Regions from separate parts of the Achromobacter seleniivolatilans genome, predicted to be linked through region 1. Evidence: predicted binding sites of a transcription regulator. Region 1 holds the regulator's gene; each other region holds the start of a gene.

Region 1 (10,071 bases):
CCGTTCCTGTAACGGGTTTTTTTCCTTCCGGCAGCCCATTGCGGGCATTTTTTTTTGCCTTTCGATTATCGGGCAGCCGGGATCTTGAATTTTCGGCTATTGTTCCCATAACAGACGTAACTGACGCGGATTGCTTGGGGTATACCCGAGCCTCCTGTCCCCGATACGTTGAGTCATACCGAGGAACCTCCTATGTCTGCCAGCCAGACCCTGCCTTCCGACCCGATCGACCTGCCCCTGCTCCCACTTCGCGATGTCGTGGTGTTTCCGCACATGGTCATCCCGCTGTTCGTCGGCCGACCGCGCTCAATTCGCGCGCTCGAGGTTGCGATGGAAGCGGGTAAGAGCATCATGCTCGTGGCCCAAAAGTCCGCGGGCAAAGATGACCCTACGCCCGAAGACGTGTACGAAATCGGATGCGTTGCCGGCATTTTGCAAATGCTCAAGTTGCCCGATGGCACCGTCAAGGTGCTGGTTGAAGGCACCCAGCGCGCCCGCATCAACAGCATCGAAGATGCCGATTCGCACTTCACCTGCCAGGTGGCGCCGATCGAACCGGACGCCATGCAAGGTTCCGAAACCGAGGCTCTGCGCCGCGCGATCGTTGCCCAGTTTGAGCAGTACGTGAAGCTCAACAAAAAGATTCCCCCGGAGATCCTGACCTCGCTGGCCGGCATCGATGATGCAGGACGCCTGGCTGACACGATCGCCGCGCATCTTCCGCTGAAGCTCGAGCAGAAGCAAAAGATGCTGGAGATCGTCGGTACTTCCGAGCGCCTTGAAGGCTTGCTTACGCAGCTTGAAACCGAAATCGACATTCTTCAGGTCGAGAAGCGGATTCGCGGCCGCGTGAAGAAGCAGATGGAAAAGAGCCAGCGCGACTACTACTTGAATGAGCAGGTCAAAGCCATTCAGAAGGAGTTGGGCGAGGGCGAAGAAGGCGCGGACATCGAAGAGCTTGAAAAGAAGATCATCGCTGCCCACATGCCGAAAGAGGCGCGTAAGAAGGCCGATGCCGAGCTGAAGAAGCTCAAGCTCATGTCGCCCATGTCGGCTGAAGCCACCGTGGTGCGCAACTATATCGATACGCTCATCAATCTCCCCTGGAGAAAGAAGAGCAAGATCAACAACTCCATCAGCAACGCGGAAACGGTGCTGGATAACGACCACTATGGTCTGGAGAAGGTCAAAGAACGTATTCTTGAATATCTTGCCGTTCAACAACGCGTGGACAAGATCAAGGCGCCGATTCTGTGCCTGGTAGGCCCTCCGGGCGTCGGTAAGACTTCGCTTGGGCAGTCTATCGCCAAGGCAACGAACCGCAAGTTCGTTCGCATGGCGCTGGGCGGCGTGCGCGACGAAGCCGAAATTCGCGGCCATCGTCGTACGTACATTGGCTCGATGCCGGGCAAGATTGTTCAGAACATGTCGAAGGTTGGCGTTCGCAATCCGTTGTTCCTGCTTGATGAAATTGACAAGCTGGGCATGGACTTCCGTGGCGACCCGTCGTCGGCATTGCTCGAAGTGCTGGACCCGGAACAAAACCATACGTTCCAGGACCACTATATCGAGGTCGATTTTGACCTGTCGGACGTCATGTTCGTCGCGACCAGCAACACGCTGAATATTCCGCCGGCCCTGCTGGACCGTATGGAAGTGATCCGCCTGTCCGGTTATACGGAAGAGGAAAAGATCCATATCGCCCGCGACCATCTGCTGCCCAAGCTGATGAAAAACAACGGCGTTAAGGATAGCGAACTGACCGTGGACGACAGCGCGCTGCGCGACATCGTGCGCTACTACACCCGCGAAGCTGGTGTCCGTGCGCTTGAGCGCGAAGTGGGCAAGATCTGCCGCAAGGTGATCAAACAGCTGCTGACCCAGACGGATCGTGCGAAGGCCGAGGGCAAGACCCTTGAGGCCAAGGCGGTTAATGTCACGGGCGACAACCTGAGCGATTTCCTGGGCGTGCGCCGCTACGCCTTCGGTATGGCCGAAAAGGAAAACCAGATTGGCCAAGTCACTGGTCTGGCCTGGACGGAAGTCGGTGGCGACCTGCTGACGATTGAAGTCGCGGACATGCCGGGTAAGGGCGTCATCCAACGCACGGGTTCGCTTGGCGACGTGATGAAGGAATCGGTCGAAGCTGCTCGTACCGTGGTGCGTTCGCGGGCTCGCCGTCTGGGCTTTGCCGACAGCGTGTTCGAGAAGCACGACATGCACGTGCACGTGCCGGAAGGTGCGACGCCCAAGGACGGTCCGTCTGCGGGTATCGCGATCACGACGGCCATGGTGTCGGCCTTGTCACGCATCCCTGTGCGCGCCAATGTCGCTATGACCGGCGAAATTACGTTGCGCGGCGAAGTGTTGCCAATCGGCGGCTTGAAGGAAAAACTGCTGGCAGCCCATCGTGGCGGCATCAAGACGGTCTTGATCCCGGAAGAAAACGTCAAGGATTTGGCGGAGATCCCGGATAACGTCAAGAACCACCTTGAGATCGTTCCGGTGCGTTGGATCGACAAGGTTCTGGAGCTGGCCTTGGAGCGTCTGCCTGAGCCCTTGGCTGAGGAAGAAGCCGTCAAGGAACCTCTGGTTGCCAAACCAGCTGAGCCTGGTTCGACCGATCCGGTGTTGAAGCACTGATCCCCACCCCAAGGGCGCCTTCGTAAAGGGGCGCTCTAATACAAAACCCCGCTCATTGGCGGGGTTTTGTTTTTGGGTCTTGCTGTGGAGGGCAGGCAGGAAAATAAGCGAATGCTTGGTGCCGTTAATTCCCTGGCCCGGCCCACACGCACTAATGCAGCGCGTGTGTGCGGATCAGGCCGACAGCGATGCCTTCAAGCGCGAACTCCTGATCAGCTTCGACGATGATCGTTTGGAAGTCGGGGTTTTCGGGCAGGAGCTCGATATGGCCGTTGGTGCGCTGGAGTCGCTTGACTGTGACGTCGTCGCCCAAGCGGGCCACAACGATTTGGCCATTGCGGGCTTCAGACGCTTTTTTAACCGCAAGCAGATCGCCTTCCAGGATGCCAGCGTCGCGCATGCTCATGCCGCGCACCTTTAGCAGGTAGTCGGGCGCTTGAGCAAACAGGTGCGGGTCGACGCCCACCTCGCGTTCGACGTGCTCGGCAGCAAGAATGGGGCTGCCTGCAGCCACACGGCCAACCAGCGGCAGCAGCAGTTGCGCCAGCGAGGGCACAAAAGAGGCTTGCGATGCGGCGGGCGAGGAGTCTTTCAGGCGGATACCGCGTGACGCGCCTGCGGTCAGCTCAATGGCGCCTTTACGGGCTAAAGCCTTGAGGTGATCTTCTGCTGCATTGGGGGAACGAAAACCGAGGGCTTGGGCGATTTCGGCACGCGTCGGCGGAAAGCCGGTGCGCGTGACGGTCTGCCTGATGAGGTCCAGGATTTGTTGTTGGCGATCAGTGAGTTTGCTGGCCATGGCGATTCCGGGGTGAGCGGACTGTACATATATACAGCGTCATTCTGGGGGACGCAGCATAAAAAAGCAAGCCAGGGGAAGGGCAGCAAAGCAAAACGGAGCCCTTGGGCTCCGTTCTATAGCAGCAAGCAGCGCCCCGCAAAGGGCCGGCTAGCAAAGCGCGTTAGCGCTTTACAGCACTGCTGCGATACCGGCGGCAACCTTGTCGATGTTGCCGCTGTTCAGTGCAGCCACGCAGATGCGGCCGCTGGACACGGCATAGACGCCGTGTTCTTCACGCAGGCGATCCACTTGCGCGGAGGTCAGGCCCGAGTACGAGAACATGCCGCGCTGTTCCAGCACGAAGCTGAAGTCCTGCTTGCCGCCGTGTTCCTTGATCTTCTCGACCAGTTGCTTGCGCATCAGGCGAATACGATCGCGCATGCCGGCCAGCTCTTCTTCCCACATGGCAAACAGCTCAGGGGTGTTCAGAACGGTCGACACAACCGTGCCGCCATGGGTGGGCGGGTTGGAGTAGTTGGTGCGGATGACGCGCTTCAACTGGCTCAGCACGCGAGTGGCTTCTTCCTTGTTGCCAGCCACTACCGTCAGGGCGCCAACGCGCTCGCCGTACAGCGAGAACGACTTGGAGAACGACGAGCTGATGAACATGGTCATGTCCAGGTCGGCGAACATGCGCACGACCGAAGCATCTTCCGTCAGGCCTTCACCAAAGCCCTGATAGGCGATGTCGAGGAACGGGACCAGGTTGTTTTCTTTCACGACTGCGGCGATCTGCTTCCACTGATCGTCAGTAGGGTCCACGCCGGTCGGGTTGTGGCAGCAAGCGTGCAGCACGACGACGGTCTTGGCCGGCGCGGCCTTAAGATCCGCCAGCATGGCGTCAAAATTCAAGCCGCGGGTGGTCGCGTCGTAGTACGAGTACGTGCCAACTTCAAAACCGGCGCGTTCAAACAGTGCGCGGTGGTTTTCCCAGCTGGGGTTGCTGATCAGCACCTTGGAGGTGGGCAGCAACTGGCGCAGGAAATCGGCGCCGATCTTCAGTGCGCCCGTGCCGCCCAGTGCTTGGGTGGTCAGCACACGGCCGGCGGCAGCCAGCGCGGAATCCTTGCCCAGCAGCAGCGCTTGCGCACCCTGGTTGTAGCCGGCGATGCCTTCAATCGGCAGATAGCCGCGCGCAGCGGCAGCTTCAATACGGGCGGTTTCAGCCTTGCGTACTGCGGCCAGCAGCGGGATACGTCCCTGGTCGTCGTAGTACACGCCCACGCCCAGGTTTACTTTACCCGGACGCGTATCCGCGTTGTATTGTTCGTTCAGACCAAGAATGGGGTCGCGCGGCGCGAGTTCGACGGAATCGAAAAGGGTGCTCATGGGACTCTGATGAGGATGGGTGGACGCAGTACGGTGTGCTGTGGATAATGGGGGGTTTACCCTGGAACAGTCTAGCATGCCTAAGAGTTCAATAGACCCGAGTGGTGCAATGGACAAGAGTGCGGACGCGGCTGCCGTTGCCCCTGTTGTGGAAGCCCCCATTTCGGGGGGAGGGGCCGGTCCCGTTGCGGGGCCAGGGTTCATCGATTATCCCAACAGCCCGTTTCACCTTTATCAGCCCTATCCGCCCGCCGGCGATCAGCCCGCAGCTATAGAAGCATTGACGCAAGGGGTTGAGGACGGCCTGATGTTTCAGACCCTGCTGGGGGTGACTGGCTCGGGCAAGACCTACACGATGGCGAACGTGATTGCCCAGATGGGCCGTCCCGCGCTGGTTCTGGCCCCTAATAAGACTCTGGCCGCGCAGCTCTACGCGGAGATGCGGGAGTTCTTTCCGAAGAACGCTGTCGAATACTTCGTCTCTTACTACGATTACTACCAGCCCGAGGCCTATGTGCCGACGCGCGATCTGTTCATTGAGAAAGACTCGTCCATCAATGAACACATCGAGCAGATGCGGCTCTCGGCCACCAAGAGCCTGCTGGAACGCCGTGACACGATCATTGTGGGCACAGTGTCGTGCATCTACGGTATCGGCAACCCCGGCGATTACCACGCGATGGTCCTGATTTTGCGCAGCGGTGATCAGATATCCCGCCGCGAGATTCTGGCGCGTCTGGTTGCCATGCAATACACGCGTAACGACGCCGAGTTCACCCGCGGCGTATTCCGCGTGCGCGGCGAAACCATTGATATCTTCCCTGCGGAAAGCGCCGAGTTGGCGTTGCGGCTGACCCTGTTTGATGACGAGATCGAAAGCCTGGAGCTTTTTGATCCCTTGACCGGCCGTATCCGCCAAAAGCTGCCGCGCTTCACGGTGTACCCCGGGTCGCACTATGTGACGCCGCGCGATACGGTGCTGCGCGCTATCGAAACAATCAAGGAAGAGCTGCGTGACCGCGTCAAGCGCTATATCGACGACGGCCATCTGGTCGAGGCGCAGCGCCTGGAGCAGCGCACCCGTTTCGATCTGGAAATGCTGCAAGAGCTGGGCTTCTGTAAGGGTATCGAAAACTACTCGCGGCATCTTTCCGGTGCCGCGCCTGGTGATCCGCCGCCCACGCTGATTGACTACCTGCCGTCCGATGCTCTGATGTTCATCGACGAAAGCCACGTGACGATCGGGCAGTTAAGCGGCATGTACCGCGGCGACCGCTCGCGCAAGGAAACATTGGTGCAGTACGGCTTCCGCCTGCCGTCCGCGCTGGATAACCGCCCGCTCAAGCTCGAGGAGTTCGAGACCCGGATGCGCCAATGCGTCTTCGTGTCGGCGACCCCTGCGGCTTACGAGAAAGAGCACACCGATAATGTGGTGGAGCAGGTGGTGCGGCCGACGGGTCTGGTCGACCCCTTGGTCGAAGTGCTGCCTGCCCGCACGCAGGTGGATGACTTGCTGGGCCAGATCAAGGCGCGTACTGCGCTAAGCGAACGGGTGCTTGTCACCACGCTGACCAAGCGCATGGCGGAAGACCTGACCGACTTCCTGAGCGAGCATGGGATAAAGGTGCGCTACCTGCACTCTGATATCGACACCGTCGAGCGCGTGGAAATCCTGCGCGACTTGCGCCTGGGTATGTTCGATGTGCTGGTAGGGATCAACCTGCTGCGAGAAGGGTTGGACATTCCCGAGGTGTCGCTTGTGGCGATTCTGGATGCAGACAAAGAAGGCTTCCTGCGATCGGAACGCAGCTTGATTCAGACTATTGGGCGCGCGGCGCGCAATTTGAACGGCCACGCCATTCTGTATGCGGATCGCATTACGGATTCCATGCAGCGTGCCATGGAAGAAACCAGCCGGCGTCGAGCCAAGCAACTGCAATTCAATATCGACAATGGCATTACGGCCCGTGGCGTGCATAAGGCTGTGCGGGAATTGATCGATGGCATTGTGGCGCCGGTGCAGCACGATGCGCTGGAAGCGGCTGTTCCCGCCGAGTTCCTGAAGGACGAAAAGGCGCTGGCGCGCGAGCTCAAGCGCTTGGAAAAACTGATGATGGACCACGCCCGAAACCTGGAATTCGAGCAGGCAGCGGCCGCCCGGGATGCCTTGACAGCATTGAAGCAGCGGGTGCTTTTGGGCGGGGCGGTGTGATTTCAGGGCTACATTCGGCTGGGCTTATTTGCTTACGTAAAGCTGAATTCAACAAAAAGCGGCCCAGTCGATTTGCTGTCTCTTAATCTTCAGAAAAGTACGGTTGCCAGCTTCACCCATAGTCGCTAATTGTTCTGCAACTAATTGATTATTAAGGAATAAGTTGCAGAGAAAATTTCCGCCTGCCCAATCTGGCAACCGCAAAAAAAGCTTGCCTTATCTCGGGTTTTCCCGCACACTTACTCCCATGATGACCAAGGTACTTTTCGTTTGCATGGGCAATATCTGTCGCTCGCCGAGCGCAGAGGGCGTGTTTCGCCATTTGGTGAATGACGCGGGTTTGGGCGACTCTGTTCGCATCGACTCCGCCGGCACGCACGCGTTTCATATCGGCGAGGCGCCTGATGCCCGGGCGCAGGCTGCGGCGCGTAAGCGCGGCTACGAGATCACGCACTGCGAGGCGCGTCAGGTCACGGCTGAAGATTTCCGCGACTTTGACCTTATCCTCGCCATGGATTGGGATAACCTGTCTGCGATGCAGCAGCAGTGCCCCAAGATTTATCAGCACAAGCTGATGCTGTTGATGCGTTTTGCCAATGAGTTCGAAGAGGCCACTGTGCCCGATCCGTACTATGGCGGCGCTGACGGCTTCGGCAAGGTGCTCGATTATCTGGAAGACGCCTGTCAGGGTGTTCTTGAACTAGTCCGTAAGCGCGCGACCCAGTACCAGGCGGCATGACCGCTGGTCCCGTAGAGCCGCCTGTAGTGCGGCTTCCGGGGTACTTGGCAGTAAAAAAACCGCGCAACAGCGCGGTTTTTTCTGGTCAGTAGCCATACCAAATTAGTCGGGAATAGGCTATACTTGACCCAATTACTCGGGTATTGGTCGCTGGATTCGCTGGCGGCCATTGCCGATTCACAGGGAACCCACCATGCGGCTAACTACCAAAGGGCGTTTCGCCGTGACTGCCATGATCGATCTGGCTATGCGGCAGCATAGCGGCCCGGTCACTCTTGCGGCCATCAGCCAGCGTCAGAATATTTCGCTTTCTTATCTTGAACAGTTGTTCGGGAAACTGCGTCGCCACGAACTCGTGGACAGCGTACGCGGTCCGGGCGGCGGTTACTCGCTTGCGCGTCTTGCACGCAACGTGACCGTGGCCGACATTATCTTTGCGGTCGATGAGCCGTTGGACGCCACCAGCTGTGGCGGAAAGCGGGACTGTACGAGCGGCAACGACGGCAAGCCGGGCAAGTGCATGACGCACGAGCTCTGGGCCACGTTGAATCGCAAGATGGTCGATTACCTGGATTCGGTGTCCCTGCAAGATCTGGTTGATCAGCAGCGCGTGCGCCAATTGCAGGAAGCCAACAATCAAGCGCAGGCTTGCTCGGTGCGTGTGAACAGGGTAGGGGGCGCTACGACTGCCGCCAATGCCCCGACCACGACCGTCGCTGCCAATGCCACCGTATAAGAAGCATCAGGAGTTGTACAAATGACCACCCGCCCGATTTATCTGGACTATTCGGCCACGACCCCCGTCGACCCCCGCGTCGTGGACAAGATGGTGCCTTGGCTGTACGAGAACTTTGGCAATCCGGCATCGCGTAGCCACGCGTTTGGCTGGGAGTCCGAAGACGCCGTCGAACGCGCCCGCGAAGAAGTCGCCAAGCTGGTCAATGCAGACCCGCGCGAAATCGTCTGGACGTCCGGCGCTACGGAATCCAACAACCTGGCTATCAAGGGCGCCGCGAATTTCTACGCGGAACGCGGCAAGCACATCATTACGGTCAAGACCGAGCACAAAGCCGTGCTGGACACCTGTCGTGAGCTGGAACGTCAAGGCTTCGAAGTCACGTACCTGAACGTGAAAGACGATGGCCTGATCGACCTGGACACCTTCAAGGCTGCGTTGCGCCCCGATACCGTGCTGGTGTCGGTGATGATGGTGAACAACGAAATTGGCGTTATTCAGGACATCGAAGCCCTGGGCGAGATCTGCCGCGAAAAGGGCATTATTTTCCACGTGGACGCCGCGCAGGCAACTGGCAAGGTGGAAATCGATCTGCAAAAGCTGAAGGTCGACCTGATGTCGTTCTCGGCGCACAAAACTTACGGCCCCAAGGGCATCGGCGCGCTTTATGTGCGCCGCAAGCCGCGTATCCGCATCGAAGCGCAAATGCACGGTGGCGGCCATGAGCGCGGTTTCCGCTCCGGCACGCTTGCCACGCACCAGATCGTTGGCATGGGCGAGGCTTTCCGCCTGGCTCGCGAAGAAATGGGCACCGAGAACGAGCGTATCCGCATGCTGCGCGACCGTCTCTGGAATGGCCTGTCGCAGATCGAAGAGGTCTACCTGAACGGCGATATGGACCAGCGCGTTCCGCACAACCTGAATGTCAGCTTCAATTATGTCGAAGGCGAGTCCCTGATCATGGCGATCAAGGAACTGGCCGTGTCGAGCGGTTCGGCCTGCACGTCAGCCAGCCTGGAGCCGTCCTATGTGTTGCGCGCCCTGGGCCGCAACGACGAGTTGGCACACAGTTCGATCCGTTTCACGCTGGGCCGCTTCACGACCGAAAAGGAAGTGGATTACGCCATTGAGCTGTTGAAGAGCCGGGTTGGCAAGCTGCGCGATATGTCGCCGCTGTGGGAAATGGCCAAGGAAGGCATCGACTTGAACACCGTGCAGTGGGCTGCGCACTAAGCGCCCGCGCCAAGAAATACGTGGAGAAAAAACATGTCTTACAGCACTAAAGTACTGGATCACTACGAAAACCCGCGCAACGTCGGTTCGTTCGACAAGTCGGACGAGTCGGTCGGTACCGGCATGGTCGGCGCGCCGGCCTGTGGCGACGTGATGAAGCTGCAAATCAAGGTCAATGAGTCGGGCGTGATTGAAGACGCACGGTTCAAGACCTACGGCTGCGGCTCGGCCATCGCCTCCAGCTCGCTCGTGACCGAATGGGTCAAGGGCAAGACGCTGGACGAAGCGATGAACATCCGCAATACGCAGATCGCTGAAGAACTGGCCCTGCCGCCTGT
Region 2 (10,071 bases), 2.5 Mb from region 1:
CAATCTGTTGCAAGGCTGGCAGGCGCGCCGCAACTCGGGGAGGCTCGCATGAGCGCATCGGATCGTCCGGCCCATCTTACCGAGCCGCGCTGGGTGCGCGGCGTACTGCTGTTTATCGCGCTGGCATTCCTGGCGCTGTTCCTGTTGATTCCGCTGGCGGCGGTATTCGCCGAGGCGTTCAAAAAGGGATGGGAAGTGTATGTGGCCGCCATCGTCGAACCGGATGCGATGTCGGCTATCCGGCTGACGCTGCTGGTGGCCGCGATCGCGCTGCCGGTGAATCTGGTATTTGGCGTTGCCGCAGCGTGGGCCATCACCAAATTCCAATTCCGCGGCAAACAGTTCTTGATCACGTTGATCGACTTGCCATTTTCCGTGTCGCCCGTTGTGGCAGGCCTGGTGTTCATCCTGCTGTTTGGTACGCAGGGATGGATGGGCGGTTGGCTGCAAGATCACGATTGGAAGATCGTCTACGCGGTGCCCGGGATCATTCTGGCGACGCTTTTCGTGACCTTTCCCTTCGTGGCGCGCGAGCTGATTCCGCTGATGCAGGCGCAAGGCAGTGAAGAAGAGCAGGCGGCGCTGACACTAGGCGCCAATGGGTGGCAGATCTTCTGGCGTGTGACGCTGCCCAATATCAAGTGGGGCTTGCTGTATGGCGCCATCCTGAGCAATGCGCGCGCCATGGGCGAGTTCGGCGCGGTGTCGGTGGTGTCGGGCCAGGTCCGGGGCTTAACCAACACGATGACCCTGCACGTGGAAATTCTCTACAACGAATATCAGTATTCCGCGGCGTTCGCCGTTGCGTCGCTATTGGCCTTGCTGGCCCTGGTGACTTTGGTGGCGAAGAACGTGGTCGAGTGGCGCAATGCGCGCATGCTGCGGGCCTCTGATCTGCCAGTCGAATATCCCGGTCCGGCAGTCGTGACCATCAAACCGGCTGTCGCTTGACGCGGCCGGTTCAGACGGAGACAAGCATGAGTATCGAAGTTCGCAATCTATCCAAGCAGTTCGGCCAGTTCCGCGCGCTGAACGACGTGTCGCTGCATATCGAAACGGGCGAGCTGGTGGCGCTGTTGGGGCCTTCCGGCTGCGGCAAGACCACGCTGCTGCGCATTATTGCCGGGCTGGAATCGGCCGATACCGGCAGCGTGCTGTTCGGCGGCGAGGACGCGACCGCCGTGGATGTACGGCAGCGCCAGGTCGGTTTCGTGTTCCAGCACTACGCGCTGTTCAAGCACATGACGGTATTTGAGAACGTGGCCTTCGGCTTGCGCGTCAAGCACCGTTCGCAGCGTCCGTCCGAAGATCAGATCCAGCGCAAGGTGCACGATCTGTTGAGTCTGGTGCAACTGGACTGGCTGGCAGACCGCTATCCGGCTCAGCTGTCCGGCGGGCAGCGTCAGCGTATTGCCCTGGCGCGCGCATTGGCCGTGGAACCCCGCGTGCTGTTGCTGGACGAGCCGTTCGGTGCGCTGGATGCCAAGGTGCGCAAAGAACTGCGCCGCTGGCTGCGCCGGCTGCATGATGAATTGAATGTGGCCAGTGTGTTCGTGACGCACGATCAGGAAGAAGCGCTGGAAGTGTCGGATCGCGTGGTTCTGATGAATGCCGGTCAGATCGAGCAGGTAGGCACGCCGCGTGAAGTGTGGGAAGGCCCCGCCACGCCGTTTGTCTATGGCTTCCTGGGGGATGTGAATCAGCTTCAAGGCGTGGCGACGCGCGGCATCTGGGAAGGGGCCGGCCTGTCTCTGCCGGCGCCGGACCTGGCCCAGGCGGATGCCCAGCACGCCACTGCTTATGTGCGTCCGCACGAATTCGATATTGAGCGCTACCGGGCGGGCGGAGAGGGGATTCCTGTGCGTTTGGCGCATGCCTATCTGGCTGGCCCCAGCGCGTATCTGGAACTGTCTCGTCAGGATTCCGACGCCATCATTGAAGCCGAAGTGCCCGAGTATCTGTATCGGGAGTTGAACCTGCGCGATGGCGAAACGCTGTTGGCCCGGCCCCGCCGCGCGCGCATCTTCGCGGTGCAATCATGACGGCGGCGGTGTCATCTGAGTTGAATGCAGCCTTGGCCTTGCGCTGGCGCGAGCTGACAGCCCGCCTGGCCGAGATTCAGCGCCGCTATCCCGATGCTGCGCTGGCCTCGTCCTTGGCCGCCGAAGACATGGTCTTGACCCATGCCATCTATGACTCGGGTCTGGATCTGGAAGTGTTTTCGCTGGATACGGGCCGGCTGCATGCCGAGACGCTGGGTGTGTTGGATGCGGTAAGCGCTCGCTATGGACGTGATGTCACGATCTACCACCCGGACGCCGGTGCAGTTGAACGGCACGTAGCCGAGCATGGCGCCTTCGCGTTCTACGAAAGCGTAGACCTGCGCAAAGCCTGTTGCCAGATCCGCAAAGTCGAGCCGCTAAAACGTGCCTTGTCCGGCCGCGGCGCGTGGATCACCGGACAGCGGCGCGCGCAGTCCACCACGCGTGGCGAATTGCCGCTGGAAGAGCAGGACTCGACCTTTGGCCTATACAAATTCAATCCGCTGGCCGAATGGAGCGAAGACGACGTCTGGGCCGCGATTCGCGCGCTGGGCATTCCTTACAACCCGCTGCATGACCAGGGCTACCCGTCCATCGGGTGCGAACCCTGTACGCGCGCAATCCGGCCAGGAGAAGACCTGCGGGCGGGACGCTGGTGGTGGGAGTCGTCTGATTCCAAGGAATGCGGACTGCATGCGGGCAACCGGGTCATCAGTGTAGTGACGCGCGGCGGCTGACGCCGGCGACGAATTCGAAATCTGTTTTAAGGGAATAACTATGTCTGCTGTGATCCAACGCAGCCACTTGGATTGGCTGGAGTCCGAAGCGATATTCATCATGCGCGAAGTCGCCGCGGAAAGTGAAAAGCCTGTGCTGCTGTTTTCCGGCGGAAAAGATTCGGTCGTGTTGTTGCGTCTGGCTGAAAAGGCCTTCCGGCCGGGACGGTTTCCGTTTCCGCTGATGCATATCGACACCGGCCACAATTTCGACGAGGTGATCGCGTTTCGCGACCGCCGCGCGGCAGAGCTGGGCGAGACGCTGATCGTCCGCAGTGTCGAAGACTCGATCAAACGCGGTTCCGTGGTGCTGCGTCGCGAGACCGATTCGCGTAATGCGGCTCAGGCCGTGACGCTGCTGGAAGCCATCGAGGAATTCGGTTTTGACGCCTGCATTGGCGGCGCCCGGCGCGACGAAGAGAAAGCGCGCGCGAAGGAACGCATTTTTTCCTTTCGCGACGAATTCGGCCAGTGGGACCCCAAGGCGCAGCGCCCGGAGTTGTGGAGCCTGTTCAACACCCGCGTGCATCGCGGCGAGAACATGCGCGTCTTTCCGATTTCCAACTGGACCGAACTGGACGTCTGGCAGTACATCCAGCGTGAGCAGCTGGCGCTGCCGTCCATCTATTACAGCCACGAGCGCGAAGTGGTGCGGCGCAAGGGCTTGCTGGTTCCGGTCACGCGCCTGACGCCGCCGCAAGATGGCGAGCAGGTGGAACGTCTGCCGGTGCGTTTTCGCACCGTGGGCGATATCTCGTGCACGTGCCCCGTGGCGTCCGACGCGGCCGATACCTACGCCATCATCGCCGAGACGGCGGTAACCGATATCACCGAGCGCGGCGCCACGCGCATGGACGACCAGACTTCCGAGGCCTCGATGGAGCGCCGCAAGAAAGAAGGCTATTTCTGAATGCACGATACGCTGGCCACGGCCAGCGGCAGGGGACGCACATGAATGCAGTGAACGATTCTTTTCTTTCCGGCGCCGGTACCGGCTTGCTGCGCCTGATCACAGCGGGTTCCGTTGATGACGGCAAATCCACGCTGATCGGGCGCTTGCTTTACGACAGCAAGGGCGTGTTTGCGGATCAGCTGGATGCAATCTCGCGCGCCAAGCACAAGCGCGTGGCGGGCGACGGCATTGACTTTGCGCTGCTGACCGACGGGTTGGAAGCCGAGCGGGAGCAGGGCATTACGATCGATGTGGCGTATCGCTACTTCTCGACGCCTGCCCGCAAATTCATCATCGCCGACGCACCGGGCCACGAGCAGTACACGCGCAACATGGTCACGGGCGCATCGACGGCGGATGTCGCGGTGATCCTGATCGACGCTACGCGCGCGGCCGACGGCAAGCTGCTGGCGCAAACCAAGCGGCACAGCACCATCGCGCGTCTGCTCGGTATTCGCCATATCGTGGTGGCCGTCAACAAGATGGATCTGGTGGATTGGGACCGCGCGGTGTTCGAGCGCATCCGCGAAGCCTACGCGGACTTGGCCGGCAAACTGGGCATCGAGCATTTCGATGCGCTGCCGCTGTCCGCATTGAATGGCGACAACGTGGTCACGCTGTCGCCCAAGACGCCGTGGTACGAAGGACAGCCTTTGCTGGCACTGCTCGAATCGCTGGACCTGGCAAGCGACGGACGCGCATTGCCGCTGCGTTTTCCGGTGCAGTGGGTGGCGCGTCATGATGGCGATCGCAAAGAAGATTTTCGAGGGTATGCCGGACGTGTGGCCAGCGGCGTGCTGCGGCCGGGGGACGAAGTCACCGTGCAGCCGTCGGGTGTGCCGGCGGTGGTGCGCGAAGTGCGCTCGTTTGACCGCGTGCTGGATGAAGCGGTGGCGGGCGATTCAATCACGCTGGTGTTGGATCGCGATGTGGACGTGTCGCGCGGTGATGTGATCGTGCATACCGAAGCGCCTGCGCAAGTGACGCGTGAGTTCGAAGCGGAGCTGTGCTGGTTGGATACGCAAGCGTTGAATCCTGCGCGCAAATATTTGTTGAAGGCCGGCACGCGCCTGACCTCCGCGAAGATCCGCACGGTGCTCACGCATCGCGACATCCATGAATTGCAAGAGGTGGAGAACACGGAAGGCACGTTGCGCATGAACGATATCGGACGCGTAACGTTGACGACACGCGAGGCCTTGGCGGTCGATCGATACACCGATGTGCCTGCCACTGGCTCATTCATTTTGATCGATGAAGTCACGCATCAGACGGCTGCGGCGGGCATGTTGCGTTAAGCCACGGCCGCATCACGAAGGGGCCGGAAAACAACGGGTTTCCGGCCCCTTTTTTCTCTGTTGTTTTTCTTCCAAATCCAATACTGGCGCGGCTCTCCAGTCGATATCACCTGGTGAAAACGATTTGTTCAGACGGGGCTCGCGTCTTGCGGTAAAGTGGGGCTGTCTTACGAAAAGGCTTTTGGTGCTTGTCAAAACCACTGTGTTTTTGTACAGTAGTTTTTATGGCACGCACCGATCATTCTTTTCCCGCCGGTTCTGGGTCCCCGGCTGCCGCCCCCGCCGCCTTGCGCGGTCGGGGTGCGGTTACTAATGTTCGGCATCGCTTTGAACGCGATGCTCGCGAACAGATCGATGACGGCTGGTCAGCTTCAGGTCTACCAGCAGATTTTGTCGAATCTGTCCCCAATAGTTCGAAAATCATTCCAATCCTGCCGGATTCTCGGGTAGCGCCTGCCGCACCCAAGACTACCGTCACGGCGGAAGAAGCGCGCAAGATGTTGTCGCGCAACGATTCACCCGATATTCCCTTCGATGTGGCAGTCAACCCTTACCGGGGTTGCGAACACGGCTGCGTCTATTGCTATGCCCGTCCCACGCATTCGTATCTGGGGCTGTCTCCCGGGCTGGACTTCGAAACCCGGCTGGTGGCCAAGGCGAACGCCGTACAAGCGCTGCGGGCCGAACTCAGCCGCCCGGGGTATAAGCCGTCGCCCATCAATATCGGTTCCGCCACAGACGCCTATCAGCCTATTGAGCGCGATTGGCGGCTGACGCGCGGCATGTTGGAACTGATGCTGGAAACCCGGCATCCGCTCACCATCGTCACCAAGAACGCGCTGGTCGCCCGAGATCTGGACTTGCTGGCGGCGTTGGCTGAACAAAAGCTGGTCGTGGTCTACATGAGCATCACCACGCTGGACGCCGGCATGGCGCGCACGATGGAACCGCGCGCTTCAGCCCCCTGGCGCCGTCTGGAAGCCGTGCGCAGCCTGACCGATGCGGGTGTGCCGGTGGGAGTGCTGGTGGCCCCGGTCATCCCGTTCATCAACGATGAATCCATGGAACATATCCTCCAGGAGTCCAAGGCGGCAGGCGCGCATTACGCCAGCTACACCGTCGTGCGCCTTCCCTGGGAGGTCAAAACCCTGTTCGAAGATTGGCTGAACGCCCATTTTCCGGACCGCGCCCAGCGCGTGCTCCACCGTATTGAAGACCTGCGCAATGGCCGCCGCAACGACCCTGATTTCGGCACTCGCATGCGCGGCACTGGCATCTGGGCCGACTTGCTGCGTCAGCGCTTCGGCGTGGCTACGCGCAAGCTGGGGCTGAACCGCCACCGGCTGGCGCTGGACTGCGACCATTTCCAGCCGCCCCGGGCGCCCAATGCCACGCAGTCGCTTTTCGTTGAACGGGCCGCCGGCTTGTCCGATGCGCCTGATTCCCCCGCTTTCCCATCCTCGGTTGGCGCGAAAGCGTCTTCTGGGGTCCCTCTTTCCGATGGTTTGCCCGCAGTCAGCGGCGCCTATGGCCGCGGTGCGCGGCAGTTGCGCGCACTGGCAGCAGGACAGTTGTCTTTGTTTGATTGACCCATGGCTCAAGCTGGGCGCGGTCCTTGCCGCGCCAACTGATGCTGCGGGTACATGCCAAGACGCGTTGTCACGGCATGGGATCATCTATCCAAGGAGTTCTTATGAACACCGCTGATTTTTCCGTTTTGTCGGATGACCTGGTCGTTTCGCTGAATCCGCTGCGCCGCAGCGCCCATCGTGCTCGGGCGGTCTGCACCAAATTGGTGGGGCTGGCCATGCCTTGGAACAGTTCAACGGCCAATGTGCAGCAGCGTCCACGTGTACGCGCTGTTACGGGCCCGGCAAGGTGGCCGTTCCCGCCTGTGCCGGTAGAAGAGGGCACGCTGACCGGCCAAACGGGCATTGTTCCCGTAGCCGTGCCTGCTCCTACTCTGGCTCCCTCAGCCGTTCCGCAGTTGGCGCCCAGCGCCCCGATCGCCGCTGCGCCCGCCTGGAGCGAGCGCAGTTTGGGGAACGCCACGGTGGAACCGGTTTCGGCTCAGGTCAGCATGAAGTCCATGGTGATTGATGTGGTGATGGTGTTGTCCTGGGGCGCCATCATTCCCGCGCTGATGTGGCTGGGTGCAGCTGCCGGCTTTTAAGCGGGCAGTTCTCGGCCCCTCCGTTGCGCGGTTTAGCTGGAGCCCAACAGTATTACGCCCGCCAAGATCGACAGGCAGCCGGCCAGACGGCCCGGACCCACTTTTTCACGCAGCAGAAACATGCCGGCCAAGGTGCCCAGCATCATAGACATCTCGCGTGCTGGGGCCACCAGACTCAGCGGCGCTCCATTGCGCAAGGCATATAGCACCAAGATGTAGCCCAGCGGCGATAGCAGCCCGACGGCCAGCGCCAGATGCCAATGCCCCCGCATGGCCTCCCACGCCTGAGCGCGGCGCTTGAGCATGTGCGGGGTCATCATGGTGGTACGGGTCACGCAAGTGAACCAGTCGAACAGCACCGGGCTGATCAGCAGCACCTTGACGCCATAGGCATCCACGACCGTATAGGCGGCAATAAACAGGCCAATCACCATGCCCCACCGCACGCCTATCCAGGCTTGGGGGTTCTTGAAGATAGCGAGCCGCCCCTGGGTGGCGATCAGCAACACGCCGACCACCACGCACAGCATGCCGATGATTCCGGTGCTGGTGGCAGGTTCGCCCAACAACAGAAAGGCGCCGGTTGTGGATAGCAGGGGGCCGGTGCCCCGCGCGATGGGGTAGACCACCGACAGGTCCGCGACCTGATACCCGCGTTGCAGGCATAAGCTGTAGCCCAGATGCAACAGGCTGGAAGTCAGAATCGCCCCTGCCACTGGCCACGTCCACGTCATGCCGTCGTGCAGCAGCACCCAGATTACCCAGGGCGCATAGAGCACCGAGGCGCACAGGCCGTAGGCAAATACAAAGGGAGCGCCCACCATGGCCGCGCGTTTGGCAAGCAGATTCCACGTGGCGTGGGCCATCGCCGCCAGGACGACCAATATCAGGGACGTATACGACATGAGGGAACAGCGTCGTCAGATGACGTGTTTGTTACAAGGGAGGCTAGCGTACAGCAAAGCCGTTGGAAGAGCGCCATTTTACCTGAGGGGTTGGCCAATTTTTGGTGTAGAATCATTGGTTTGCCAAATCTCATCCTCTGCTTGCGGTACGAGCATCGCTTACCAATCCACCGGGTTGCGCGGGCATGCACATGCAGATTGAAGCGGGCGCATCTGATCTTGGTGGTGTTTCTACCCCATGAACCAGAAGTGATTTCGTCTGAAGCTACATGAACAACATCGAACGGCAAAAGTTTTAGTCCGCAAAGACACGATGATCTAGGAAATCTAATGAACCTTATCGCTATCCTGGAACAGGAAGAAATTGCCCGTCTGACCGGCGGCCAAGCCAAGCCTGAATTTGCTCCTGGTGACACCGTCATCGTGAGCGTGAACGTCGTTGAAGGCACCCGCAAGCGCGTGCAGGCTTTCGAAGGCGTTGTTATCGCCAAGCGCAACCGCGGCCTGAACTCCGCGTTCACCGTGCGCAAGATTTCGTCGGGTGAAGCCGTGGAACGTACGTTCCAGCTGTACTCGCCGCAAATCGCCGGCATCGAAGTTAAGCGCCGCGGCGACGTGCGCCGCGCCAAGCTGTACTACCTGCGCTTCCGCTCGGGCAAGTCGGCACGTATCAAGGAAAAGCTGGTCAGCAAGCAAGCCTCGGCGGCTTGATCGCTTATCGGCACACGGCCCTACCAGTGTCGGACGTCCGCGCCATCAAGCGTTTTCGTCCGGCACAGGTTTCCGGGTTAAAAAGGCACCTGCGAGGGTGCCTTTTTCTTTTTGCAAAGCCGAATGTCTGATTCCTCGTATTCCGCGCGGCCCCGACGGCCGCTCGCTCGCCCCGGCTTTGATCCGGCGACGCAACCGTGGGTGGTCGCCAACGAATCTTTGCCGGCCGTGCCCGCCACATTGTTGACCCCGGATTCCCTGCGGGGCACGCTCAGCCAGCCGTCCACCTGGACGCTGGAGCTTTCTCGCGACAACGATCTGCGCTATCCCGGGCGAGAAGGCACGCCTGTGCCGGCCGCAGTGCTGATTCCGCTGGTGGCCCGTGATAACGGCGTGCACATCATGCTGACTCAGCGCGCTGCCCATCTGCACGACCACGCGGGTCAGATCAGCTTTCCGGGCGGGCGCATCGAAACCAGCGATTCAACGCCGGTGGCTGCCGCCTTGCGAGAAGCCGAGGAAGAAACGGGGCTGCCATCCAATCATGTGGAAGTGCTGGGAAGCATGCCGCCATACCTGACGGCGACGGGTTTTTCGATCATTCCCGTGGTGTCATTGGTGCGGCCGGGTTTTGATCTGGCGCCCGACGCATTTGAAGTGGCGGAAGTATTTGAAGTGCCGCTGTCTTTTTTGATGGATCCAGCCAACCATCGCCTGTATGAAGCGCGGCTGGATGATGGCCGCGTACGCAACTACTACGGCATGCCCTATGGCAATCACTTCATCTGGGGCGCTACGGCCGGCATGCTGCGCAATCTGTACCATCTATTGCGCAACGGGTTGCAGCCGCGCTGAAGGCAAAACCCATAAGCACTATCCAAAAAAAACGGCCCATCAGGGCCGTTTTGCATGAAGGTTCAACAGGGCTCAATAGCGCTGTTGACCCGCCAGATTCTCGTCCAGAATGCGTTCGTACAAGGCGTAGCGGAACGGATCGATCTTGCCGTCTTTCAGCGCCGCCAACACCCCGCAGCCCGGTTCTTGCCGGTGCGTGCAGTTGTAGAAGCGGCATTGTTCGATGGGCTGCGTGAATTCCGGGAAGCCCCGGATGATGTCTTCGCGCGTCAGATGCTGCAAACCAAAGGCCTGGAATCCGGGGGAGTCGATTAGATCGCCGCCCGGGCCAGGCAGGTGGTAAAGCTTGGTGCTGGTGG
Region 3 (10,071 bases), 430 kb from region 1:
CACGGTGCTCAACCCGCTGGAACCTGCGGCGGTCGCCGCTCGCGCGCTGACGGGGTACCGCGTGTTCGATGCCATGCTGGGCGCGCTGGCGCAGGTGGTGCCCGACCGCATTCCGGCCGCGGGCGAAGGCGGCAACACGGTGGTGTGCCTGTCGGGCAAGAATGCCGCAGGCAAACCCTACATCATCGTGGACATGATTTGCGGCGCCTGGGGCGGACGTCCGCAAAGCGATGGCATCGAAGCCATTACCAATGCTTCTCAAAATTTGTCCAACACGCCGGTTGAAGTGATGGAAGCCCAACACCCTGTGCGTGTCGAGGCTTATGAATTGGAGCCGGACTCCTGCGGCGCGGGGCGCTTTCGCGGAGGTTTGGGCATACGCCGCAGTTACCGGGTCCTGGAAGACAACGTGTTGCTGCAATTGCGAGCGGACCGCATGAAGTTCCGGCCATATGGCTTGGCGGGGGGCGGGTCTGCGGCCGCAGCCATCAACCGGCTTGACCGAGAGGGCGAACCCGCAAGCCTGCTGCCCAGCAAGGTCAGCATGATGATTTCGCGAGGAGACGTGGTGACGCATATACAGCCTGGCGGCGGAGGGTTTGGCAAGCCATCAGAACGCGACCCGGCAGCGATCGCGCTAGACGTCTGGAACGGCAAGATCAGCGCTGAATATGTGCGCCAGCACTACGGCGCGGCTGCGGGTTCGGAGCCGGACTTTGCCGACCAGGCGGCGAGCGGCGCGTTGATGGCAGTCAGCCGATAGCTGGGGGCGGCCAAGGCCGCCATCCGTCACACTAATAATCAAGGGGAAAAAAATATGAATGGGTTCAACAATCAGGCTCGGCGCCTGTTCGGCGCGATGGCCGTCATGGCGGGCTTGCTGGTGGCTGGCCAGGCCGCAGGCGCCGAAGCGCTGCGTGTGCGCATGGATTTTTCGCCGTGGGGCATGCATGCGGCCATGCATCTGGCCGCCCAGAAAGGCTGGTTCGAGCAGGAAGGGTTGAAGGTTGATATCGAAGATGGCACGGGCACCATCAACACCTTGCAACTGCTGGCTGCCGGGCGCGTGGACGTGGGGCAGGTGTCGGTAGGGACGATGGCGGTTGCCATGGAGAACGGGCTGGATCTGATGGCGATCGCCGGTTTTGCGCGCACGGGCGATCTGGCGGTCATGACAGACGCTGGCCAAAAGGTGACCGGGCCTAAAGACTTGCGGGGCAAGAAAATAGTCTGTTTCGCCACCAGCCCCTGGGTGCCGTTCATCGATCCGTTTTTGAAGGCTAACGGTATGTCGCGCAGCGACGTCAATCTGGTGATGGTGTCGCCCAGCGCCATGATCTCCACCTACGCATCGGGCAATAGCGACGCCTTCATGTCGCAGGCGCCGTTTGGCGTGCCCATGGTGGGAAAATCTCGTCCAGCTACAGCGTTGCTGCTGGAAGACAGCGGCATCAGCTTTCCAAGTTACGGGCTGGCCGCTACTCCAGATGTCATCAAGAAGCGCGGGCCGGCCTTGGCGAAATTTGTGGCTGTGCAGGTTCGCGCCTGGCAATACCTTTATGACGGCCATCTGGAAGAGGGAGTGCAAGCCATCCTGGCGCAGCGTCCGAATGCGAACCTGGACGCCGATGTACTGCGCGGCCAGCTTGAGGCCTACCGGCCATTCTTCAAAAGCCCCACCGTCCCGGACGCGCCGTTTGGCCGTCAGTACGACAGTGATTGGGCAGCGGCCATCCAGAGCATGGAGCAGGCGGGCATGATCAAGGCCGGACGCAAGCCGTCCGACTATTACACCAACGCCCTGTTGCCCAACTGAACCGGCCCACCCATGCCAGGAGAAAGTCATATGCCGGGTTTTCTGGAGTTGGATCAGGTCAATCGGATCTATGAATCACCGCGCGGCGCCTTGCACGCCTTAAAGGACGTCAGCCTGTCCATACAAGAAGGGGAATTCATCAGCATCGTGGGACCCAGCGGTTGCGGCAAGAGCACGTTGCTCAAGTGCATTGCGGGGCTGGAACGCGCATCCAGCGGCAGCCTGACATTGCAGGGGCAGATCATTACTGAACCGCCTCGCAATATGGGGGTTGTGTTCCAGCGCGACCTGTTGCTTGAATGGCGCAACATCCTGGACAACGTGCTGCTGGCCGCCGAGTTCCATGACCAGAAACCCCGTGATCTGGAGCCGCGTGCGCGCGAACTGTTGGCACTGTTCGGCCTGGGCCAGTTTCTGGAGCGTTATCCCCGGGAACTGTCCGGCGGAATGCGCCAGCGCGTGTCGATCTGCCGGGCGTTGCTGCTGGACCCGCAATTGCTGCTGATGGACGAACCCTTCGGCGCGTTAGATCCGTTCACTCGCGACGAACTCAACGCCGAATTGCAACGCACCTGGCTGGCTACTGGAAAAACCGTGGTCTTCATTACGCATTCCATTGCCGAGGCCGTCTACCTGGGGACACGGGTCGTCATCATGGGGCGGGGCCCAGGGCGAATTGAAGATGTGGTGCCGATCGGTATCGAGCGGCCTCGCGGCCTGGACGTGCGGGAAACGCCCGCCTTCGTCGATTGCGTCAGGCAAATCCGCGACACGTTTCGCGCACTGGGCATTTACAAGGGATAACCGCGATGAAAATGGTCTGGACCAACATTACGCGCCGCTGGGAAGTGCTGGTCACCACGATGGTGCTGCTGCTGATCTGGGAAGGCTGTGTGCGCGTTTTCGACGTACGCGGCTTTCTGCTGCCAGCGCCCAGCAAGATCGTCGCGCAGTTTCTGGCCTCGCCCGCATATCTGCTGCGCGAAAGCGTCGATACTATGGTCACCACCTTGTTCGGTTTTGCGCTGGCGGTGGCGCTTGGCATTCTGTCGGCTATCGGCATTGTGTATTCGCGATTTCTGGACCGCACGCTTTACGCGCTGCTGGTGGCCTTAAATGCCGTGCCGAAGGTGGCGCTTGCGCCCTTGTTCGTGATCTGGCTAGGGACAGGATCAGCGCCAAAGATCGCGATAGCAATGCTGATTGCCATCTTTCCTATCTTGATCGATACGGTGCTGGGCCTGAAGTCTGCCGACCCCGATATGCTGGCCATGGCGCGCGTGAATCAAGCCAGCCGGGCCAAAATTCTGTGGAAAATCCGCTTTCCAAATGCCTTGCCCAGCATCTTTGCCGGTATGAAGGTGGGGATTTCTTTTGCGCTGGTAGGCACGATCGTCGGCGAATTCGTGGCGGGAGGATCGGGCCTTGGCCATGTGATCCTGGTGGCCCAAGGCAGTTTCGACACCCCCACGGTTTTTGTTGCACTGGCGCTGTTGTGCCTGTTGGGCGTGCTGTCGTTCAAGGCAATCGAACTGGCCGAGCGTCGGTTCCTGAGCTGGCACGCATCCCAGTTGGGGCTGCACTAGGCGGACGCCGGGCGCCGCGTTGGTCAGTCAGCCCAGCGATTGCGGCACTGCTATGATGGCTGGATAAATAACCAGTCATTGGGCCAGGGCCGCCCGTCAGGCGCGCTTGGCTGCGCCCCGCCGGCCTATCCCCCTACGCGTCATGTCCGATCAGAATTCGTCTCCTCCCAACCCGTCCCACAGCCGGCCCGATCCTCTGGCCGACCTGAACCCAGCCCAACGCGAAGCCGCCGAGTTTGGCGTTGCGGGGGCGGGTGGCGATGGCGGGCCGTTGCTGGTGATTGCCGGGGCGGGATCGGGCAAGACCAATACGCTGGCGCATCGCGTAGCGCATCTGATCCTGAATGGCGCCGACCCGCAGCGCATGCTGCTGCTGACGTTTTCGCGCCGTGCCGCTCAAGAAATGGACCGCCGCGTGGGGTCTGTCTTGCAGCGGGTCATGAACCTGCGCGGATCGCAGCAAGCGCCATCGCTGCCGTGGGCGGGCACCTTTCACGCGATCGGGGCGCGTCTGCTGCGGGATTGCGCGCTGCGCATTGGCCTGTCGGAAGCCTTCACTATTCACGATCGTGGCGATGCTGAAGACCTGATGGGCATGGTTCGCCATGAACAGGGGCTGTCGTCCACCAAGTCGCGCTTTCCACTTAAGGGCACCTGTCTGGCCATTTATTCGCGCGTGGTCAACAGCCAGACGCCAGTGGCCGATGTGCTGAAAACGTCTTTTCCCTGGTGCGCGCAATGGGAAGACGAACTCAAGACCCTGTTCCGTGGTTATGTCGCGGCCAAGCAAGACCAGCAAGTGCTGGATTACGACGATCTGCTGCTGTATTGGGCCGAGATGATGTCCGACCCCGGCATTGCCGCCGATGTGGGGGCGCGATTTGATCATGTGCTGGTGGACGAATATCAAGACACCAACCGATTGCAGTCGGCCATCCTGCTGGCAATGAAGCCGGATGGGCGCGGCCTGACGGTGGTGGGCGACGACGCTCAATCCATCTATTCCTTCCGTGCGGCCACGGTACGCAATATTCTGGATTTTCCGGCGCAATTTCCGCAGCCTGCCCGCGTTATTACGCTGGATCGCAACTACCGCTCCACGCAACCCATTCTGAACGCATCCAACGCCGTCATCGGGCTGGCCACGGAGCGTTTTGCCAAAGACCTTTGGACGGATCGAGCCTCTTCCCAATTGCCGGAACTGGTGTCGGTCAGTGACGAAGCCGGGCAGGCGCGCTGGGTGGCCGATCAGGTGTTGGCGCAGCGCGAAGGCGGCGCCACGCTGAAGTCTCAGGCGGCGCTGTTCCGCACCGCCAGCCACAGCGCGGCGCTGGAACTGGAACTGACCCGACGCAATATCCCGTTCGTGAAATTCGGCGGTCTGCGCTTTCTGGAAGCTGCGCACGTAAAGGACCTGCTGTCGTTGCTGCGCTGGGCGGAAAACCCGCGCGGACGCATGGCGGGTTTTCGGGTGGCGCAACTGATGCCAGGCATTGGCCCGGCGACTGCGGGCAAGCTGATGGACGCGATGTCGGCCTCCGCCGAACCCTTGCGGGCGCTGCGGGAGTTCAAACCGGGCGCCGCGGCGCAAGAAGAGTGGGGCGCATTTGCCGATACCTATGCGGCGTTGTGTGATCCGGCCTTGAAGTGGCCGGCCGATGTGGATCTGGCGCTGCGCTGGTACGCGGGCCAGCTTGAGCGGCTATATGATGATGCGCGTGTGCGTAAGACCGACCTGGATCAATTGGTGCGGCTGTCGGCGGGGTATCCGTCGCGGGAACGCTTTCTGACCGAACTGACCCTGGACCCCCCGGACGCCACCAGCGATGAATCGGGCGCGCCCTCGCGCGACGAGGACTACATGATTCTCTCCACCATCCATTCCGCCAAGGGGCAGGAATGGAAGGCCGTCTATGTGCTGAACGTGGTTGATGGCTGCATTCCGTCCGACATGAGCACCGGCACGGCGGAGGAGATCGAGGAAGAGCGCCGCTTGCTGTACGTGGCCATGACGCGGGCCAAGGAACGCTTGCAGCTGATCGTGCCGCAACGCTTCTATGTGCATCAGCAGACCGGCATGGGCGACCGCCACGTTTATGGCTCTCGGACGCGGTACATCACGAACGCGATGTTGCCGCTGTTTGATCATCTGCCCAAGCCGCCCGATTTGCCCGATCTTCCGGGCGGCGGCCAGCCCAAACAACCGCAAGCGCCCAGTATCGATGTCACCAAGCGGGTGCGCAACCTGTTCTCCTAGGCTGGGCTATCATCGGTCGAAATCCACAAGTTGTCCGGTAGGGATCGCATTGCCAGAGGTAGTCCATGTCCGACGAAGAAAATTTTGCCGAGGCCCATAAGGGCGAAGTCGTTGCATCAATCGCGTATGTGAACGGACGGCGCGACCGCGAAGTTCCCATCGACGAAGTGGGGCGCTATGTCAGCCAAGACCATGGCGAAAATCCCAGCATGCTGTGGATCGGCTTGCGCAACCCCACGCCAGAATTACTGTCCAGGGTTGCTGGAGAACTCGGCGCCTGTGACAAGAACCAGGAAGAAATGCTGGAACCGCACCGGCGGCCGAAGATCATTGACTACGGCAACATGATCCTCATCGTGACCATCACGGTCGAGGTCGAGGCCGAGCGGCCAATCTTCGGCGAGACCCAGCTTTTGATCGGCAATGGTTTTTTGGTCACCGTGCGCCGCGGCGCCACGGCCGCCCACAGTCCCTTGCGTGAACGCCTGGAAGCTTCGCCAGATTTGCTCAAGCGCGGCAGCGACTACGTGGCCTCCGAAGTGCTCGATTGGATGGTGGACCGCTATGTCGCGGCGGCCGGCAAGATCGAAACGGTCGTTGAAGGCGCGGAACAGAAGCTGCTGATCCGCGGCGCCAAGGATTCCGATATCCGCAGGCTATATCGTCAACGCCGTGACCTGCTGCGCATCCACACCGTGGTGTCGCCGCTGGCGGAAATCAGCCGCCGTCTGGCGCGGGTGGAAATGTCTGCGGTAGACGAACATGCGCGGCCGTATTTTGGTGAAGTCGCCGACCGCGTATTGCGGGTGGATGAACTGTTCAATGCGCTGCGCGAGTCGCTGGCCTTCGCCTTTGAAGCCAGTCTGATGATCGGTCAGGCTGCGCAGAACGACACGACGCGGAAACTGGCATCCTGGGCCGCCATTCTGGCGGTGCCCACCGCGATTGCCGGTATCTACGGTATGAACTTTGAATTCATGCCTGAACTCAAATCCCCCTTGGGTTACCCCATAACCCTGGGCGTCATCCTGTCGGTGTGTTCCATCCTGTACTGGCGTTTCCGTAAGTCGGGCTGGCTCTAGCAGGCGGCCGGCGGCAATGGTTTTTGGCGTAATGGCCTGCTGAAATCGGGCAGGCTTGTGGCAAACTGCCAGCGTTTTCCAACCTGGAGCCCGGACGGTGCGTGGCAAACCTTCCTTTCGCGGCGGCAGCAAGCTGACCGCTCTTGTCGTGGCCCTGATCCTGGCGGCTGCGGGCGCCCTCGTCAATTGGTTCCAAGACGGGCAGCGGCCGGCTGATCGGCCCGCGCCGCCGATTGCTTCTTCCAACCCTTCTTCGTCCGCCTCTACCCCAGCTTCTTCGGGCCGGCCTGGAGCTTCCCCGGCTGGCGGCGTACCGCAGGGCAGCTACACGCTGACCGGCACCATCGTCAACGTCGCCGACGGCGATACCGTGACGCTGCGTGCCCCGGATGGGCAGCGCCGCATCCGCATGGACAGTATTGACGCGCCTGAAGAGGGCCATGGCGCCGACCAGCCCGGCCAGCCCTATGCCGAGGCCTCGCGTCAGAACCTGGCAACCCTGGTAGCGGGAAAATCGCTCACCGCCCAATGCTATGAAAAGGACCAGTATGGCCGTGACGTTTGCGCCCTGATCCTGGAAGACGGGCGCTCCGCGAACCGCTTGCAGGTAGAAGCGGGCTACGCATGGGCCTACACCGCCCGCAAGGGCGACTATCTGCGCGACAAGGCCATGCCTGATCTGCAACGGCAGGCGAAAGCGGCTGGGCGTGGTCTATGGGTCCAGCAAGCGGCCGTGCAGCCCTGGAAATGGCGCTACGACTGCTGGCGGCAACGGCAATGCGGCTGATGCCCGCTTTGCCTCTATAGTCCCGCTAGGGGGATGCCTGGATACTGGGGCAGGCCCGCGTTTGCTATTCTCTGTCGCAACGATTTGAAGGGAAGGTCTCCATGCGTGTATTGAAGCGGCTCTGGGCGACGGCCATGCTGCTGTCGCTGGCGTTGGCGGGTTGTTCGCAAGAAAGCCCCATCAACAGCCCTTATCCGTCGGGCGCCGAAAGCCAGAACACCTTCTATTCCGCATTTGTTCAGCGTTCGCCAAAGTACCTGGACCCAGCCAGCTCTTATTCCGTCGACGAAACCCCTTATACCTACAACATCTATGAGACGTTGTATGGCTATCACTACCTGAAACGGCCCTACGAATTGGTGCCGCGGGCGGCTCAGTCGATTGACCCGCCCGTGTATCTGGACGCGCAAGGCAATATCTTGCCCGCCGACACACCAGGCGATCAGATTGCCGAAAGCGTCTACGACATCAAGATCCGGCCCGGTTCACGGTTTCAGCCGCATCCCGCGTTTGCCCGCAAGACGGATGGCAGCTACGACTACTATCCGCTGGCCGACGGCGAGCTGGAAGACAAGTTCTACATTCCCGATTTTCCGCGCACCGGCACGCGTGAGCTGACGGCGGATGACTACGTTTACGCGTTCCGCCGGCTGGCCAGTCCCCGCGTCATTTCGCCCATCTATTCCCTGATGGCCGACCATGTGCAGGGCATGAAAGACTACGGTGACCGCTTGCGCAAGCGCGACCAGGCGCTGCGCCGCGATGCGCCCGCTGGCGCGTTGCCTTGGTTGGATCTGCGCGAGGCCGACGGCTTTACCGGTGTGCAGGCATTGGACCCGCATACGCTGCGCATCCGCGTCAACGGCAAGTATCCGCAATTCAAATACTGGCTGGCCATGACGTTTACGGCCCCCATCCCTTGGGAAGCCGACCGCTTCTATAACCAGCCGGGCATGGCGGCGCATGACCTTTCCTTGAATACCTGGCCCGTGGGCACCGGCCCCTACATGATGGCCGAGTCCTTGCCGAACCGCCGCCACGTGTTGGTCCGCAACCCCAACTTCCACGGCGAGAGCTACCCCTGCGAGGGGGAGCCGGGCGATAAGGCGGCGGGCCTGTTGGCCGACTGCGGCAAACCTACTCCCTTTATTGATCGCGCCGTATTCAGCCTGGAAAAAGAAGCCATTCCGCTGACCGGCAAGTTCATGCAAGGCTATTACGACGTGCCGCAGCTCGAACGCGGCGAATACGGCGTGGCCATGCTGGTTGCGGCAGGCGACAGCCAGGACAAGGCGCGGCAGTACCAGGAACACGGCATCAGACTGCCGACCACCGTTGAAACCGCCAACTGGTACATGGGTTTCAACTGGCTGGACCCCGTGGTGGGCAAGGGCGCTACTCCTGAGCAGGAAGAAAAAAATCGCAAACTGCGGCAAGCCATCAGCATCGTGTTCGACTGGGAAGAATACGTAGCGGTGTTTGAAAACAGCCAGGCGTCAGTGGCTCAGGGGCCGGTGCCTCCCGGGGTGTTGGGCTTTCGCGATCTGCCGGAAGGCGTAAACCATGTTGTCTACGATCTGGTGGACGGCAAACCCGTGCGCAAGTCCGTTGACGTGGCCAAAGCCCTGCTGGCCGAAGCCGGCTACCCAGAGGGGCGCAACGCCACGACCGGCGCGCCGCTGGTCCTGTACTACGACGCCATGCAGGGCGGAGGCTCGAATCCGCAATTCGACTGGATGCGCAGGCAATTGAACAAGATTGGCGTGCAGCTGGATCTGCGCTCTACCGATTACAACCGCTTCCAGGACAAGATGACGCGTGGTGCTGCGCAGCTTTTCTTGTGGGGCTGGAACGCGGATTATCCCGACGCCGAAAACTTTCTGTTTCTGCTTTACGGTCCCAATGCCAAGGCCAAGGGCGGGGGCGAAAACGCGGCCAATTACGCAAGTCCGGAATTCGACAAGCTGTTTGAACAAATGAAATTTCTGGACGACGGTCCGGAAAAGGCAGCACTCATTTCCAAGATGGTCGCCATCGTGCAGCGCGACGCGCCATGGATGTTTGGCTTCTTCCCGATGTCGGGTGGCGCGTATCAACAGTGGGTCGGCAATGCCAAACCCACTCAAATGGTGCGCAATACCTTGCAGTTCATGAAGGTCGATTCGGCGCTGCGCCAGAAAAAAATAGACGAATGGAACTTCCCGATCTGGTGGCCGATCGGCCTGCTGGTACTGCTGATTGCATTGGCGATCTGGCCGTCGTATGTGGCGCTCAAGCGGCGCGAACGCCAAACCGCATTTGGCCCGTCCGTCAATAAGGAGCGTCAATCATGATCGGCTATGTCATCCGCCGGCTGCTGTACGGCGTGCTGATTCTGATCGGCGTGAACCTCTTCACCTTTGTCTTGTTCTTCGCGGTCAATACGCCCGACGACATGGCCCGCCTGGCCATTGGCGGGCAGCGCGCCAGTCAGGACGCGGTTGAAAAATGGAAGGTTGAACGCGGCTACGACAAGCCGCTGTTCTTCAACGCCAAGGCTGAGG

Evidence for each region. Region 1 encodes LexA, which represses DNA repair genes until DNA is damaged. Its sites were predicted from a motif close to ACTGTATNNNNATACAGT; they were not measured.
Region 2: a site for LexA is predicted at 5,268-5,285, ahead of RAS12_RS14400 (PA0069 family radical SAM protein). Genes of this name have one in related genera too.
Region 3: a site for LexA is predicted at 3,461-3,478, ahead of RAS12_RS01365 (ATP-dependent helicase). Genes of this name have one in related genera too.

What each region holds. Positions count from the first base shown of each region.
Region 1 is NZ_CP132976.1:727,046-737,116, forward strand. It holds gene lon (endopeptidase La) at 193-2,643, shown strand; gene lexA (transcriptional repressor LexA) at 2,795-3,442, opposite strand; gene RAS12_RS03315 (amino acid aminotransferase) at 3,614-4,813, opposite strand; gene uvrB (excinuclease ABC subunit UvrB) at 4,923-7,025, shown strand; gene RAS12_RS03325 (low molecular weight protein-tyrosine-phosphatase) at 7,273-7,764, shown strand; gene iscR (Fe-S cluster assembly transcriptional regulator IscR) at 7,958-8,500, shown strand; gene RAS12_RS03335 (IscS subfamily cysteine desulfurase) at 8,522-9,733, shown strand; gene iscU (Fe-S cluster assembly scaffold IscU) at 9,767-10,071, shown strand, end outside.
Region 2 is NZ_CP132976.1:3,187,194-3,197,264, reverse strand. It holds gene cysT (sulfate ABC transporter permease subunit CysT) at 1-52, shown strand, start outside; gene cysW (sulfate ABC transporter permease subunit CysW) at 49-951, shown strand; gene RAS12_RS14420 (sulfate/molybdate ABC transporter ATP-binding protein) at 978-2,042, shown strand; gene RAS12_RS14415 (phosphoadenylyl-sulfate reductase) at 2,039-2,779, shown strand; gene cysD (sulfate adenylyltransferase subunit CysD) at 2,820-3,728, shown strand; gene RAS12_RS14405 (sulfate adenylyltransferase subunit 1) at 3,770-5,068, shown strand; gene RAS12_RS14400 (PA0069 family radical SAM protein) at 5,293-6,657, shown strand; gene RAS12_RS14395 (hypothetical protein) at 6,762-7,241, shown strand; gene RAS12_RS14390 (EamA family transporter) at 7,274-8,146, opposite strand; gene rplS (50S ribosomal protein L19) at 8,477-8,857, shown strand; gene RAS12_RS14380 (CoA pyrophosphatase) at 8,981-9,712, shown strand; gene rsgA (ribosome small subunit-dependent GTPase A) at 9,785-10,071, opposite strand, start outside.
Region 3 is NZ_CP132976.1:292,822-302,892, forward strand. It holds gene RAS12_RS01345 (hydantoinase B/oxoprolinase family protein) at 1-763, shown strand, start outside; gene RAS12_RS01350 (ABC transporter substrate-binding protein) at 818-1,816, shown strand; gene RAS12_RS01355 (ABC transporter ATP-binding protein) at 1,847-2,620, shown strand; gene RAS12_RS01360 (ABC transporter permease) at 2,626-3,402, shown strand; gene RAS12_RS01365 (ATP-dependent helicase) at 3,545-5,659, shown strand; gene RAS12_RS01370 (magnesium and cobalt transport protein CorA) at 5,725-6,741, shown strand; gene RAS12_RS01375 (thermonuclease family protein) at 6,839-7,528, shown strand; gene RAS12_RS01380 (ABC transporter substrate-binding protein) at 7,630-9,861, shown strand; gene RAS12_RS01385 (ABC transporter permease) at 9,858-10,071, shown strand, end outside.